3 regions of the Stenotrophomonas sp. STEN009 genome follow, and region 2 is predicted to be linked to each of the others. Evidence: predicted binding sites of a transcription regulator. Region 2 holds the regulator's gene; each other region holds the start of a gene.

Region 1 (4,165 bases), on a different contig from region 2:
GGCCTGGCCGCCGGCAAGGGGGTGATCGTTGCAATGACCCTGGCCGAGGCCGAGGATGCGGTGCGCGACATGCTCTCCGGCAACGCATTCGGTGACGCCGGCGCACGCGTGGTGATCGAGGAATTCCTCGACGGCGAGGAAGCCAGCTTCATTTCGATGGTCGATGGCGTGCATGCGCTGCCGATGGCCACCTCGCAGGATCACAAGCGAGTCGGCGACGGTGATACCGGGCCGAACACCGGCGGCATGGGCGCGTACTCACCGGCCCCGGTGGTCACGCCGGAGGTGCACGCGCGGGTGATGCGCGAGGTGGTGAACCCGACCGTGCAGGGCATGATCGCCGACGGCATTCCGTTCACCGGCTTCCTTTACGCCGGCCTGATGATCGATGCCAGCGGCGCACCGAAGGTGATCGAGTTCAACGTGCGCTTCGGTGACCCGGAAACCCAGCCGGTGATGCTGCGCCTGCAGTCGGATCTGGTCGAGCTGGTGGAAGCCGCCATTGATGGCCGCCTGGACCAGGTGCAGGCACAGTGGGATGCGCGCCCATCGCTGGGTGTGGTGCTGGCCGCGAAACCCTACCCGGAATCGCCAGTCACCGGCGATGTGATTTCCGGCCTGGATGAGGTGCCGGCCAGCGCCAAGGTCTTCCATGCAGGTACTGCACTGGACGCGCAGGGGCGGGTGGTCAGTGCCGGCGGCCGCGTGCTGTGTGTGGCGGCGCTGGGTGACAGCGTGCGTGATGCGCAGGCCAATGCCTACGCCGGTGTGGCCAAGGTCAGCTGGGCCAACGAATTCCACCGCAACGACATCGGCTGGCGCGCGATCGCGCGTGAGCACGCGTAAAGGGCAGCGGCCTGTTGCTTGGCAGACCCAACAAAAAACCCGGCAATGCCGGGTTTTCTGTTGGGTACCTGTGACGTCACATCACGCGGTGAACAGCGCCTTCATCTTCTTCAGGGCATTCGCCTCGACCTGGCGGATGCGTTCGGCCGACACGCCGTACTCGTCTGCCAGTTCCTGCAGCGTCACCTTGCTGTCCGCATCCAGCCAACGGCGGCGGATGATGTCACGCGAACGCGCATCCAGTTCGGCCATGCCTTCGCGCAGCAGCTGCAGCTGGTTGTCCTCGCTGTCGGCACGCTCGTAGGCCATCGACGGATCTTCATCGTTGGCCACCAGGTATGCGGCCGGCGACGGCGGCGCATGATCATCATCCTCGTCGCTGGGCGCATCGAAACCGATATCGCGACCGGACAGGCGCGACTCCATTTCCATGACCTCGCGCTCGGACACGTTCAGATCCTTGGCCACCGCGCTGACTTCCGCGGCGTTCATCCAGCCCAGGCGCGTCTTCGACTTGCGCAGGTTGAAGAACAGCTTGCGCTGCGCCTTGGTGGTGGCGACCTTGACGATGCGCCAGTTCTTCAGGATGAACTCGTGCATCTCGGCACGGATCCAGTGCACGGCGAAGGAGACCAGGCGCACGCCCATGTCCGGGTCGAAGCGCTTGACCGCCTTCATCAGGCCGATGTTGCCTTCCTGGATCAGGTCGCCCAGGGCGAGGCCATAGCCGTTGTAGCCGCGGGCCACGTGCACCACAAAGCGCAGGTGCGAATGCACCAGCTCACGGGCAGCGTCCAGATCGTTGCCGTCGCGGAAGCGACGGGCCAGGTCCTGTTCGTCATCGACCGACAGCACCGGGATCTGGTGCACGGCACCGATGTAGGCGTCCAGCGAACCGAGCGCACTGGGAATCGGGAGATTGTTTGCCACAAGGGCAGTAGAGGTGTTCTGGCTCATAGGCACCCATCTTAGCAGTCCGGGATTTGGACTGCTAAAGGAGGAAAAAGTTCCAGCATCCTATTGATGCAACACTGGTCCCAAACAGAGCCCTACCGTAGCGCGATTTGATGACAGTGGCGAGCGCGCTTTTCGGGATTCACAATCCCTTGGAATTCAACCAATTACCTGCTGGAAACCGGCCGATTCCGGTCAAGCGGAGCTGAACGGGCCGTTCCGGAGGCCCATTCAGGCCGCCAAACGTTGCCCGGTGTTCAGGCCCGGCCGTCTGTGAAGATCAAAGCGCCGCGCGCGGCGGCAGCGACCAGTCGATCGGCGCCTGCCCGCGACGCTGCAGATAGTCGTTGGCCATCGAGAAATGCCGGCAGCCGAGGAAGCCACGATGGGCCGACAGCGGCGAGGGATGCGGGGCTTTCAGCACACGATGGCGCCGGGTATCGATGACCTTGCCCTTCTGCTGCGCGTAGGCCCCCCAGAGCATGAACACCAGGCCTTCGCGTTCGCGGTTGAGCACATCCACCACGTGGTCGGTGAAGCCTTCCCAGCCGCGGCCCTGGTGGGCGCCGGCCCTGCCCTCCTCCACCGTCAGCACGGCATTGAGCAGCAGCACGCCGCGCTGCGCCCACGGCACCAGGCAGCCGTGATCGGGACGGGGGATGCCGAGGTCGCCCTCGATCTCCTTGTAGATGTTCAGCAGCGATGGCGGCACCGGAACGCCGGCGGGCACCGAGAAGCTCAGTCCATGCGCCTGGCCGCGCCCGTGGTACGGGTCCTGGCCCAGGATCACCACTTTCACCTGTTCGAACGGCGTGGCGTCGAACGCCGCGAAGATCTGCGGCCCCGGCGGGAACACCGCCGCGCCGGCCGCCTTGCGCTGGCGCAGGAAGGTGGAGAGTTCGCGCATCTGCGGCTGCAACAGGTAATCGCCGACCTGCTGCTTCCAGCTCGGTTCCAGCTGGATCGTCGGGGTGTCCACTACGTCATCGGTCATCGCAACAGGGGTCCATCGTTCAAGCGGGCCAGGCGCAGCTGGAACAGCACCTTGGTCACCAGCAGGCGCTCCTCGATCGGCTTCAGCACCAGATCATTGGCACCGGCCTGCAGCAACCCGGTCTGGTTGTGTGGATTGCCGTCGCCGGTCATCACCAGCACCGGCAGTCGGCGTTTGCCGTAGCCGAAATCCACGCGCACGCGCTGCACCACGTCGCGTCCGCTCAATTCGCCCTTCAGGGTGACGTCGGTCAACACCAGGTCGATGCGGTGGCGGCTGCGGCCCAGCGATTCGGCCGTGAGCAGGGTGAAGGCCTCTTCGGCACTGACCACGTGCAGCACGTTGAGCTGCTGGCGTTCGAGCATGCGCTTGGTCGCCTCCGCCACCACCCGGCTGTCCTCGATGTAGAGGATGGTCGCCCCGGGAATGGTCTGCGGCTGCACATAGCCACGGATGAAGGTCGCCAGCGCCTCATGGCCCAGCGCCTTGTCGAAATAGTCGGTGACGTACTCGGTGAAGCGCCGCTGCTCCAGATGCTGCTGCGCATCGCCGGAGACCACGATCACCGGCACGTACGCCTGGCCGGCAGCTTCGCGGACCGTCCGCGCCAGCGCCAGGCCGTCGCCGTCACGCAGGGTCAGCGAGGTGGTGACCAGGTCCACCGGCCCCTGCGCCAGCGCCTGCTGGGCATCCTCGATGCTGTCGCAGCCGATCACCTCCACGCCCGGCAGATCACGCTGCAGCACGTCGGCGATCAGCTTGCGCACCAGTTTGGAACCGTCGACCACCATCACCCGCGTAGCGGGCCCTTCAAGGTGCTTCAGCGCTTGCGGTTGCATGCCGGTCTCAGGTGTCGGTCGGGCGGGTCTGGCGGAGGAAGTGGCCGGTGACCAGCCACGCGCCCAGCCACCCCAGCAGCAGCGTGCCCAGCAGGACCAGGCTGCCATGCAGCAGGTCCAGGCCGTGCAGCACGAACGGGCTGCCGTAGCTGCGTGACAGGTCAGCCAGCGGCGCGCGCAGGGCGGCGCCGGCAACACCGATCAGGGCCAGCGCCACCGCGCCGGCGCCCAGCCCGTACCAGGCGCCCAGATACAGGAAGGGCCGGCGGATGAAGCCATCGCTGGCGCCGAGCAGCTGCAGCACGCCGATCTCCTCGCGCCGTGCCTGGATGTCGAGGCGCACGGTATTGCCGACCACCAGCGCGGCGCCGACGCCGAGCAGCACCGAAAGCACCTGTACCAGCCGCGCGCCGAACGCCAGCCACGCATCCAGACGCTGGCGCCACAGCGCATCGTGCTGCACCAGATCGGCCTCGGGCAGGCTTTCCAGCGCACGCGCCAGACGCGCATCGTCCTTGCCCTGCCCCGGGGT
Region 2 (4,165 bases):
CACCTTGCGCAGGGCGCGTGGTGGTTGACCGGCGTTGGCCGCGACCAGGAACTCCACGCGTTCGGCGCCCTGCGGGTCGGGCTTGCCGCCGTCCTGGGGTTCCAGCTCGATCAGGAACTGGCCGCCGCCCATGCCCAGCTCGGCGATGATGCCGGTGGTGGTGGTCGACAGCGCGGCCGCCGCACTGCGCCGGCTTGCGCTCAGTGCTTCGGCCTGCACCCGCCAGGCGGCCGCGGCCTTGTCGATCTCGCCGGCCAGGCGCTGCAGCCGCTCGTCGGCGCCGCGCAGCTGCTCCACTTCGGCATGCATGCGCTCGCGCTGCGCGCCCAGTTCGTCCATCGGCACGCGATGCTTGCGCGCAAGGTCGTGCAGGCGGCCGAGACGGCGCTCGTTCTCCTCGAACTGCTCGGGGTCGGCATCCAGGTCGTCGTGCACGCGGTCGAGCAGGGACAGGGCTTCGTGCAGCTGGATCGACGCGTTTTCGATCAGGCTGTCCACCTCGCCCAGGCGCGGGTCGTGTTCGATCAGCCGGGCCAATTCGTGCCGAACCTGCTGCAGCTGATCCAGCGCCGAGCTGCCCTCGTCGCCGTTGAGCTGGTTGCTGGCGGCCTGGCAGGCGGTCAGCAGCGCGCTGGCATGGGCCTGGCGCCGATGGCTGGCGCCCAGCGCGAGGATCGATTCGGGCTCCAGATCCTCACGGTCCAGTTCGCGCAGCTGATGCTCGAGGAAACCGATACGGTCACTGACGTCGCCCTGTTGCGACAGCGCCAGGGATTCATCGACCAGTGCCTGCCAGGCGGCTGCGGCGCGGCGGACCTGACGGCGCTCTTCCTCGTTGCCGGCATAGGCATCGAGCAGGGCCAGCTGGGAAGGACGCGCCAGCAGGGCCTGCTGTTCATGCTGGCCGTGGATTTCCACCAGCAGCGCGGCCAGTTCGCCCAGCTGGGCGAGGGTGACCGGGCGGCCGTTGATCCAGGCCCGCGAACCGCCGTCGGCGCGGATCACGCGGCGCAGCTGGCACTGGTCCTCATCGTCCAGCTCGTTGTCGGCCAGCCACTGGCGTGCGGCCTGCAGATGCTCCAGCGCGAACTCGGCCGACAGCTCGGCGCGGGCGGCACCGTGGCGGACCACGCCGCTGTCGGCGCGCAGGCCGGACAGGAAGCCCAGCGCGTCGACCATCAGCGACTTGCCGGCGCCGGTCTCGCCTGAAACCACGGTCATGCCAGGCCCGAATTCAAGTTCGGTAGCGCGGACGACGGCGAAATCCTTGATCGATAGGTGTCTGAGCATGGGTCTGGGGGTAGCTGAGCCGCGCAACGCTAGCATGCGCACGCGGGCGGTCCAATGGCTTGCCAAGGTGATCCGGCGCCATTATCTAGTCTCCGTGTCTCACAGGTTGATTCCATGCACGGTTCCGCCGACCAACTCGCCCCGCGCGCGCGCCATCTGCTGCGCACGCTGATCGCGCGCCACATCCAGGATGGTGAGCCCGTGGGCTCGCAGACGCTGGCGCGCGTGGCCGGGCTGGAAGTCAGTCCGGCCACTATCCGCAACATCCTCGGCGACCTGGAGGACCTGGGCCTGCTGGCGTCGCCGCATACCTCCGCCGGGCGGATCCCGACCGCGCATGGCTACCGGGTGTTTGTCGACAGCCTGCTGCAGATGCAGCCGCCGGGCGAGGGCGAGCTGGCCCGCTTGCGCCAGGAACTGGCCGGTGGCGGCAGCACCCAGGCCCTGCTCGGCAGTGCCTCCGAGCTGCTGTCGGCGATGAGCCACTTCGTCGGCGTGGTCAGCGCGCCGCGGCGCGAGCAGTTCGCCTTCCGCCAGATCGATTTCGTGGCGCTGGACGGCCGCCGGGTGCTGGCGATCCTGGTGTTCGCCGACAACGAGGTCCAGAACCGGGTGATCGAAACCCGCCAGGACTTCGCCCCGGGCCAGCTGGAGCAGGTCGCCAATTACCTCAACGCCCATTTCGCCGGGCTGCCGCTGGCGGAGATCCGGGCGCGCCTGCTGCTGGAGCTGCGCGATGCCCGTTCCGAGCTGGAGCAGCTGCTGGCGCACAGCATCGAACTGGCCGAGCAGGCCCTGCAGCCCGCGGCCGACGACATGCTGGTGGCGGGCCAGACGCGCCTGATGGGGGTCCAGGACCTGTCCGACCTGGAGCGCCTGCGCGAACTGTTCGAGCTGTTTTCCAGCAAGCGCGAGATCCTGCAGCTGCTGGAGCGGACCATCCAGGCCCCGGGCGTGCGCATCTTCATCGGCGAAGAGACCGGGATGATGCCGCTGCAGGGCGTTTCGCTGGTGACCGCCCCGTATGCGGCCAACGGGCAGGTGCTGGGCGTGCTGGGGGTGATCGGGCCGAAGCGGATGGCCTACGACCGCATGATCCCGCTGGTACAGGCCACCGCCGACGTGCTGGGGGCGGCCTTTTCACCGACCGGACGCGGATCCGGTGCCGCGGACGCTTGAAACGCAGCATCCCGCCCACACTAGGGTGGGTGGAGGCGGGGAGTGACCGCCAGGGACCCAGACATGAACCACGAACATCCAGATTTCGAATCCCAGCAGAGCGCCGCCGACGCGGCCGCCGCAGCAGGCGTCAATGACGAAGTGGAGCGCCTGCGCGCGGAAGTCGAGCAGGTCAGGGCCGATGCGCTGCGTGAGCGCGCCGACCTGGAGAACCAGCGCAAGCGCGTGGCCCGCGACATCGAGCAGGCCCGCAAGTTCGCCAACGAGAAGCTGCTGGGCGAACTGCTGCCCGTGTTCGACAGCCTGGATGCCGGCCTGAAGGCCGCCGGCGACGACCCGCACCCGCTGCGCGAGGGCCTGGAGCTGACCTACAAGCAGCTGCTGAAGGTCGCCGCCGACAACGGCCTGGTCCTGATTGACCCGACCGGCCAGCCGTTCAACCCGGAGCACCACCAGGCGATCAGCCAGGTGCCGGCCCCGGACGCCGCCCCGGGCAGCGTGGTGACCGTGTTCCAGAAGGGCTATCTGCTCAACGAGCGCCTGCTGCGGCCGGCGCTGGTGGTGGTGGCCGCCGACTGAGCGGTCGATCCGGGAGCGGCCGGGGGTGGGGGGGGCCGCCGACTGCGCGGGCGATCCGGGAGCGGCCGCCGGGCATGGCCCGGCGCTACCCCCGGATCGTCATCGCCGGGCCATGCCCGGCGAACCTTGAACGGCTGAACACAGCGTTCGGGAGATGGCTTGAATGTTCCACGAGCCTCCCCCACATCCCATTCATCCACCGGCCGAGCGGCCGGACTGACATCCACACAGCATTTCTCAGGAGTCTCCCCCATGGGCAAGATCATTGGTATCGACCTCGGCACCACCAACTCGTGCGTGGCGATCATGGACGGCGGCAAGGCCCGCGTCATCGAGAATTCGGAAGGCGATCGCACCACCCCGTCGATCGTCGCCTACACCAAGGACGGCGAAGTCCTGGTCGGTGCCTCGGCCAAGCGCCAGGCGGTGACCAACCCGAAGAACACCTTCTACGCGGTGAAGCGCCTGATCGGCCGCAAGTTCACCGACGCCGAGGTGCAGAAGGACATCGCCCACGTCCCGTACAGCATCCTCGCCCATGACAATGGTGATGCGTGGGTGGCTACCAGCGACGCCAAGAAGATGGCGCCGCAGGAAATCTCGGCCAAGGTACTGGAGAAGATGAAGAAGACCGCCGAGGACTTCCTCGGTGAGAAGGTCACCGAAGCGGTCATCACCGTGCCGGCCTACTTCAACGACAGCCAGCGCCAGGCCACCAAGGATGCTGGCCGCATCGCGGGCCTGGACGTCAAGCGCATCATCAACGAGCCGACCGCGGCCGCGCTGGCCTATGGCCTGGACAAGGGCGACAACAAGGATCGCAAGATCGTTGTGTACGACCTGGGCGGCGGTACCTTCGACGTCTCGGTGATCGAGATCGCCAACGTCGACGGCGAGAAGCAGTTTGAAGTGCTGGCCACCAACGGCGACACCTTCCTGGGCGGCGAAGACTTCGACAACCGCGTCATCGAGTACCTGGTGGAAGAGTTCAACAAGGACCAGGGCATCGACCTGCGCAAGGATCCGCTGGCCCTGCAGCGCCTGAAGGACGCTGCCGAGCGTGCCAAGATCGAGCTGTCCAGCGCCCAGCAGACCGAAGTGAACCTGCCGTACGTCA
Region 3 (4,165 bases), on a different contig from region 2:
TCCTTGCCGCCCTCGTAGCGGATCGCCATGTACATCACCGCGCGCGCCATGTCGCCCTTGCGATGGCCCCACACCTCGAAGGTGCCGGTGTTGCCGTCCGGCGTGCGCACCCAGTTGGAATTGCCCGGGTAGCCGCCGCTGCCGCCGCCATGGCCGTTGTTGGCCTCGGTGGCGCGCTCGCCGCAGTTGGCATCGCACTTGCCGAACGGCTTGTTGCCGCGGTCGGCATTCCACTGCGCATCGGTCAGGTACAGCATGTGGGTGTCGGTGTAGGGCGCGTAGGGCAGGCCCTTGTCGCCGGTGGTGCTGGCAAAGCCCAGCGAGTTCGGCCAGGTGTGCTCGCGGTTGTAGGTCAGGCCGCTGCCCGTGCCAGCGCGATCGCTGACCTTGGCGTAGCTGCGGTTGCGATAGGCATCGAGGATGCGGTTGGGATTGTTCGGATCCTCGTCGGCGATCTCCAGGATGGTCCAGGTGCTGGTGCCCGACCCGCTGTACGGATAGGCGGTGTGGCCCTTGATGGTCGCGTGCAGCGAGCAGCGCAGCTGGCTCGGGCTGGAGGTGTTGACCCTGGAGTAGTAGCCCGCCGGTACGCCGGGATTGCCCGGATCGGGGTTGCCCGTGGCGCTGGCCACGGTGAAGGCGATGCGGCTGTCGGCAGCCGGATGCGCGCCCTGCAGGTCGGTGATGCGCGCGGCGCGGATGTCGAAGCGGCAGGCCTCACCGGCCACCAGCGCGGTGTTGGTGGACAGCTTCACGCTCCTGCCGCTGGCCGGGTGGGTCAGCGGTACGCTGCCGGAGGCGCCGCAGCTCAGCGCGAAGGCGCCGCTGGCCAGGTTCACCGTCTCGCTGAACACCACTTCCAGATCGGCCGCGGCCGGGAACGTGCTGCTGCCCTGGGCGGGGGTGGTGGTGGACACCGATGGCGGCGTATTGGGACCGGGCGTACCCCCACCGCTGAAGGTCTGGCCGTTGTTGCAGCTGCCGAAGGTCTGCGTCGCCGATTCGGCCCAGGTGAAGTGGGCGTACTGGCTGCCGCTGCCCGTCAGCTGCAGTGAGGTGCCAGGGGCCGTGCTGTTGGTCTCGGCCACCGGAATGTTCTGGCTGGTCATGCCTGCGGCAGGACCGCCGGAGGCAGTGATCGTGCCCTCATAGCTGAGGAACTGGACCACCTTGCCGCTGGCGTCGACCAGCGCGATGCCGTCGTTGGGACCGTTCTGGATGCCGTTGGTCGGATAGCTGACCACGGCCAGGGTGGCGCTGCCGCACCCGGCGGCGCTGCCGGCAGGGACGGCCGTGTTGGCGTACACCGAAGCGGCCGACGGCGTGCTGCCGTTGTAGAGATACAGCCGATAGCCGGACAGATCCTCGCCGGCGGTGGCCACGACCTCGATCGCCTCGCCGACGTCACCGGCTGCGGTGCTGTCGTCGTAATGCAGTTCGTTGATGAAGACCTCGGCCTGGGCCGGCGCGGTGGCCAGGGCCAGCACGCAGGCGGTGGCGAGCGGGGACAGCAATCGCATCGACGACTCCTTGTGATTGGGAATGCGCGGCCGAGCCTAAGGCCGATCCAGTGACACTTTGTCGTAAATGAACGTCAGATATCTGACAGTGCGACGTTGGTCACCTAATTCGGGGCCACCCCACCGCACTGCCGCAGCGTCCGGCGCGGAAACTTTTTTCGCGACGCCCCTTGAAAGCCTCCCGGGGGGCTCCATCTCTGCCGTGCTCCCGACCTTGTCGGGTTTCTTCACGTGCGGTTCTGGCACTCGCCTGGTGCGAGTGCTAACATCGCCGGACTTTTTTAGACCAATCAATCACTTAAGAGGTCTCCTATGAGCATCAAGCCGCTGCACGACCGCGTTGTGGTCAAGCCGATCGAAGCCGACGAAATCTCCGCCGGTGGCATCGTCATCCCCGACTCGGCCAAGGAAAAGTCCACCAAGGGTGAAGTCGTGGCCGTCGGCCCCGGCAAGCCGCTGGACAACGGCAGCGTGCGCGCGCCGTCGCTGAAGGTCGGTGACAAGGTCATCTACGGCCAGTACGCCGGCAGCTCGTACAAGAGCGAAGGCGTCGAGTACAAGGTCCTGCGCGAAGACGACGTGCTCGCCGTCATCGGCTGAGCCCCGCCGCGACCTGTTTCAACCTGATCCCCACATCCCAGCCGCCGGGCACGGCCCGGCGCGACCAATGAGGTAATTGCAATGGCTGCCAAGGATATCCGTTTCGGTGAAGACGCCCGTTCGCGCATGGTGCGCGGCGTCAACGTTCTCGCCAATGCCGTCAAGGCCACCCTCGGCCCGAAGGGCCGCAATGTCGTGCTCGAGAAGAGCTTCGGCGCCCCGACCATCACCAAGGACGGCGTCTCCGTCGCCAAGGAAATCGAACTGGCTGACAAGTTCGAGAACATGGGCGCGCAGATGGTGAAGGAAGTTGCTTCGCGCACCAACGACGACGCCGGCGACGGCACCACCACCGCCACCGTGCTGGCCCAGGCCCTGATCCGCGAAGGCGCCAAGGCCGTTGCTGCCGGCATGAACCCGATGGACCTCAAGCGCGGTATCGACAAGGCCGTCGTGGCTGCCGTCACCGAGCTGAAGAACATCTCCAAGCCGACCGCTGACGACAAGGCGATCGCCCAGGTCGGCACCATCTCGGCCAACTCGGACGAGTCGATCGGCCAGATCATCGCTGACGCGATGAAGGAAGTCGGCAAGGAAGGCGTGATCACCGTTGAAGAAGGCTCGGGCCTGGACAACGAGCTGGACGTGGTCAAGGGCATGCAGTTCGACCGCGGCTACCTGTCCCCGTACTTCATCAACAACCAGCAGTCGCAGACCGCTGACCTGGATGACCCGTTCATCCTGCTGCACGACAAGAAGATCTCCAACGTCCGTGACCTGCTGCCGGTGCTGGAAGGCGTCGCCAAGGCCGGCAAGCCGCTGCTGATCGTGGCCGAGGAAGTCGAAGGCGAAGCGCTGGCGACCCTGGTGGTCAACACCATCCGTGGCATCGTCAAGGTTGTGGCCGTGAAGGCCCCGGGCTTCGGCGATCGTCGCAAGGCGATGCTGGAAGACATGGCCGTGCTGACCGGCGGCACCGTGATCTCCGAAGAAGTGGGCCTGTCGCTGGAGAAGGCCACCATCAAGGACCTGGGCCGCGCCAAGAAGGTGCAGGTCTCCAAGGAGAACACCACCATCATCGACGGCGTGGGCGACAAGGCTGCGGTCGAATCGCGCGTTGCGCAGATCAAGACCCAGATCCAGGACACCTCCTCGGATTACGACCGCGAGAAGCTGCAGGAACGCGTGGCCAAGCTGGCCGGCGGCGTTGCCGTGATCAAGGTGGGTGCGTCCACCGAAATCGAAATGAAGGAAAAGAAGGATCGCGTCGACGACGCCCTGCACGCTACCCGTGCAGCCGTTGAAGAAGGCGTGGTTCCGGGCGGCGGCGTTGCACTGGTCCGTGCGGTCACCGCGCTGGCCGGCCTGAAGGGCGCCAACGAAGACCAGAACCACGGCATCCAGATCGCCCTGCGCGCGATGGAAGCCCCGCTGCGCGAGATCGTCGCCAACGCCGGCGAAGAGCCGTCCGTCATCGTCAACAAGGTCAAGGAAGGCAGCGGCAGCTTCGGCTACAACGCCGCCACCGGTGAGTTCGGCGACATGCTGCAGTTCGGCATCCTGGACCCGACCAAGGTGACCCGTTCGGCGCTGCAGAACGCGGCCTCGATCGCTGGCCTGATGATCACCACCGAAGCCATGGTTGCCGAAGCGCCGAAGAAGGACGAGCCGGCCCTGGGCGGCGCCGGTGGCATGGGCGGCATGGGTGGCATGGGCGGCATGGACTTCTAAGGTCCGCTGTTCCCGATGAAGTGAAAAACCCCGCCGCAAGGCGGGGTTTTTTTTGTGGGCGTTCCGCCCCCTCTGCTGGACGTGGACCGTGGTCGACCTGTCAGCGCACGAATGCCTTCGTGGCGCCGTATTCCCATTCCCACGGCACCCCCGTCTCGCCCAGCACGAAGCGCACCAGTGCCGGAAAGGTCGCTTCGGCGCGCACATCGTTGCCCAGGATCACTACGCAGCGTTGGCCTTGTTCGACGCACACCAGCGTGTTGCCCACCGCATCGTCATGTCCGCCCTTGTAGAAGCCTGCGCCCTGTGGACCG

What was found. The regulator HrcA, encoded in region 2, represses chaperone genes, less so after heat shock. The targets are predictions, from matches to a motif close to TTNGCACTCNNNNNNNNNGAGTGCNAA.
Region 1: a site for HrcA is predicted at 1,815-1,841, ahead of rpoH (RNA polymerase sigma factor RpoH). Genes of this name have one in related genera too.
Region 3: a site for HrcA is predicted at 1,760-1,786, ahead of ACVOMM_RS07380 (co-chaperone GroES). Genes of this name have one in related genera too.

The regions. Positions count from the first base shown of each region.
Region 1 covers NZ_JBRRES010000011.1:89,714-93,878, forward strand. The annotation lists gene purD (phosphoribosylamine--glycine ligase) at 1-846, shown strand, start outside; gene rpoH (RNA polymerase sigma factor RpoH) at 928-1,803, opposite strand; gene ung (uracil-DNA glycosylase) at 2,081-2,794, opposite strand; gene ACVOMM_RS07575 (response regulator) at 2,791-3,633, opposite strand; gene ftsX (permease-like cell division protein FtsX) at 3,641-4,165, opposite strand, start outside.
Region 2 covers NZ_JBRRES010000013.1:68,634-72,798, forward strand. The annotation lists gene recN (DNA repair protein RecN) at 1-1,290, opposite strand, end outside; gene hrcA (heat-inducible transcriptional repressor HrcA) at 1,405-2,469, shown strand; gene grpE (nucleotide exchange factor GrpE) at 2,533-3,048, shown strand; gene dnaK (molecular chaperone DnaK) at 3,301-4,165, shown strand, end outside.
Region 3 covers NZ_JBRRES010000011.1:46,806-50,970, reverse strand. The annotation lists gene ACVOMM_RS07385 (endonuclease) at 1-1,520, opposite strand, end outside; gene ACVOMM_RS07380 (co-chaperone GroES) at 1,833-2,120, shown strand; gene groL (chaperonin GroEL) at 2,202-3,851, shown strand; gene ACVOMM_RS07370 (serine hydrolase domain-containing protein) at 3,952-4,165, opposite strand, start outside.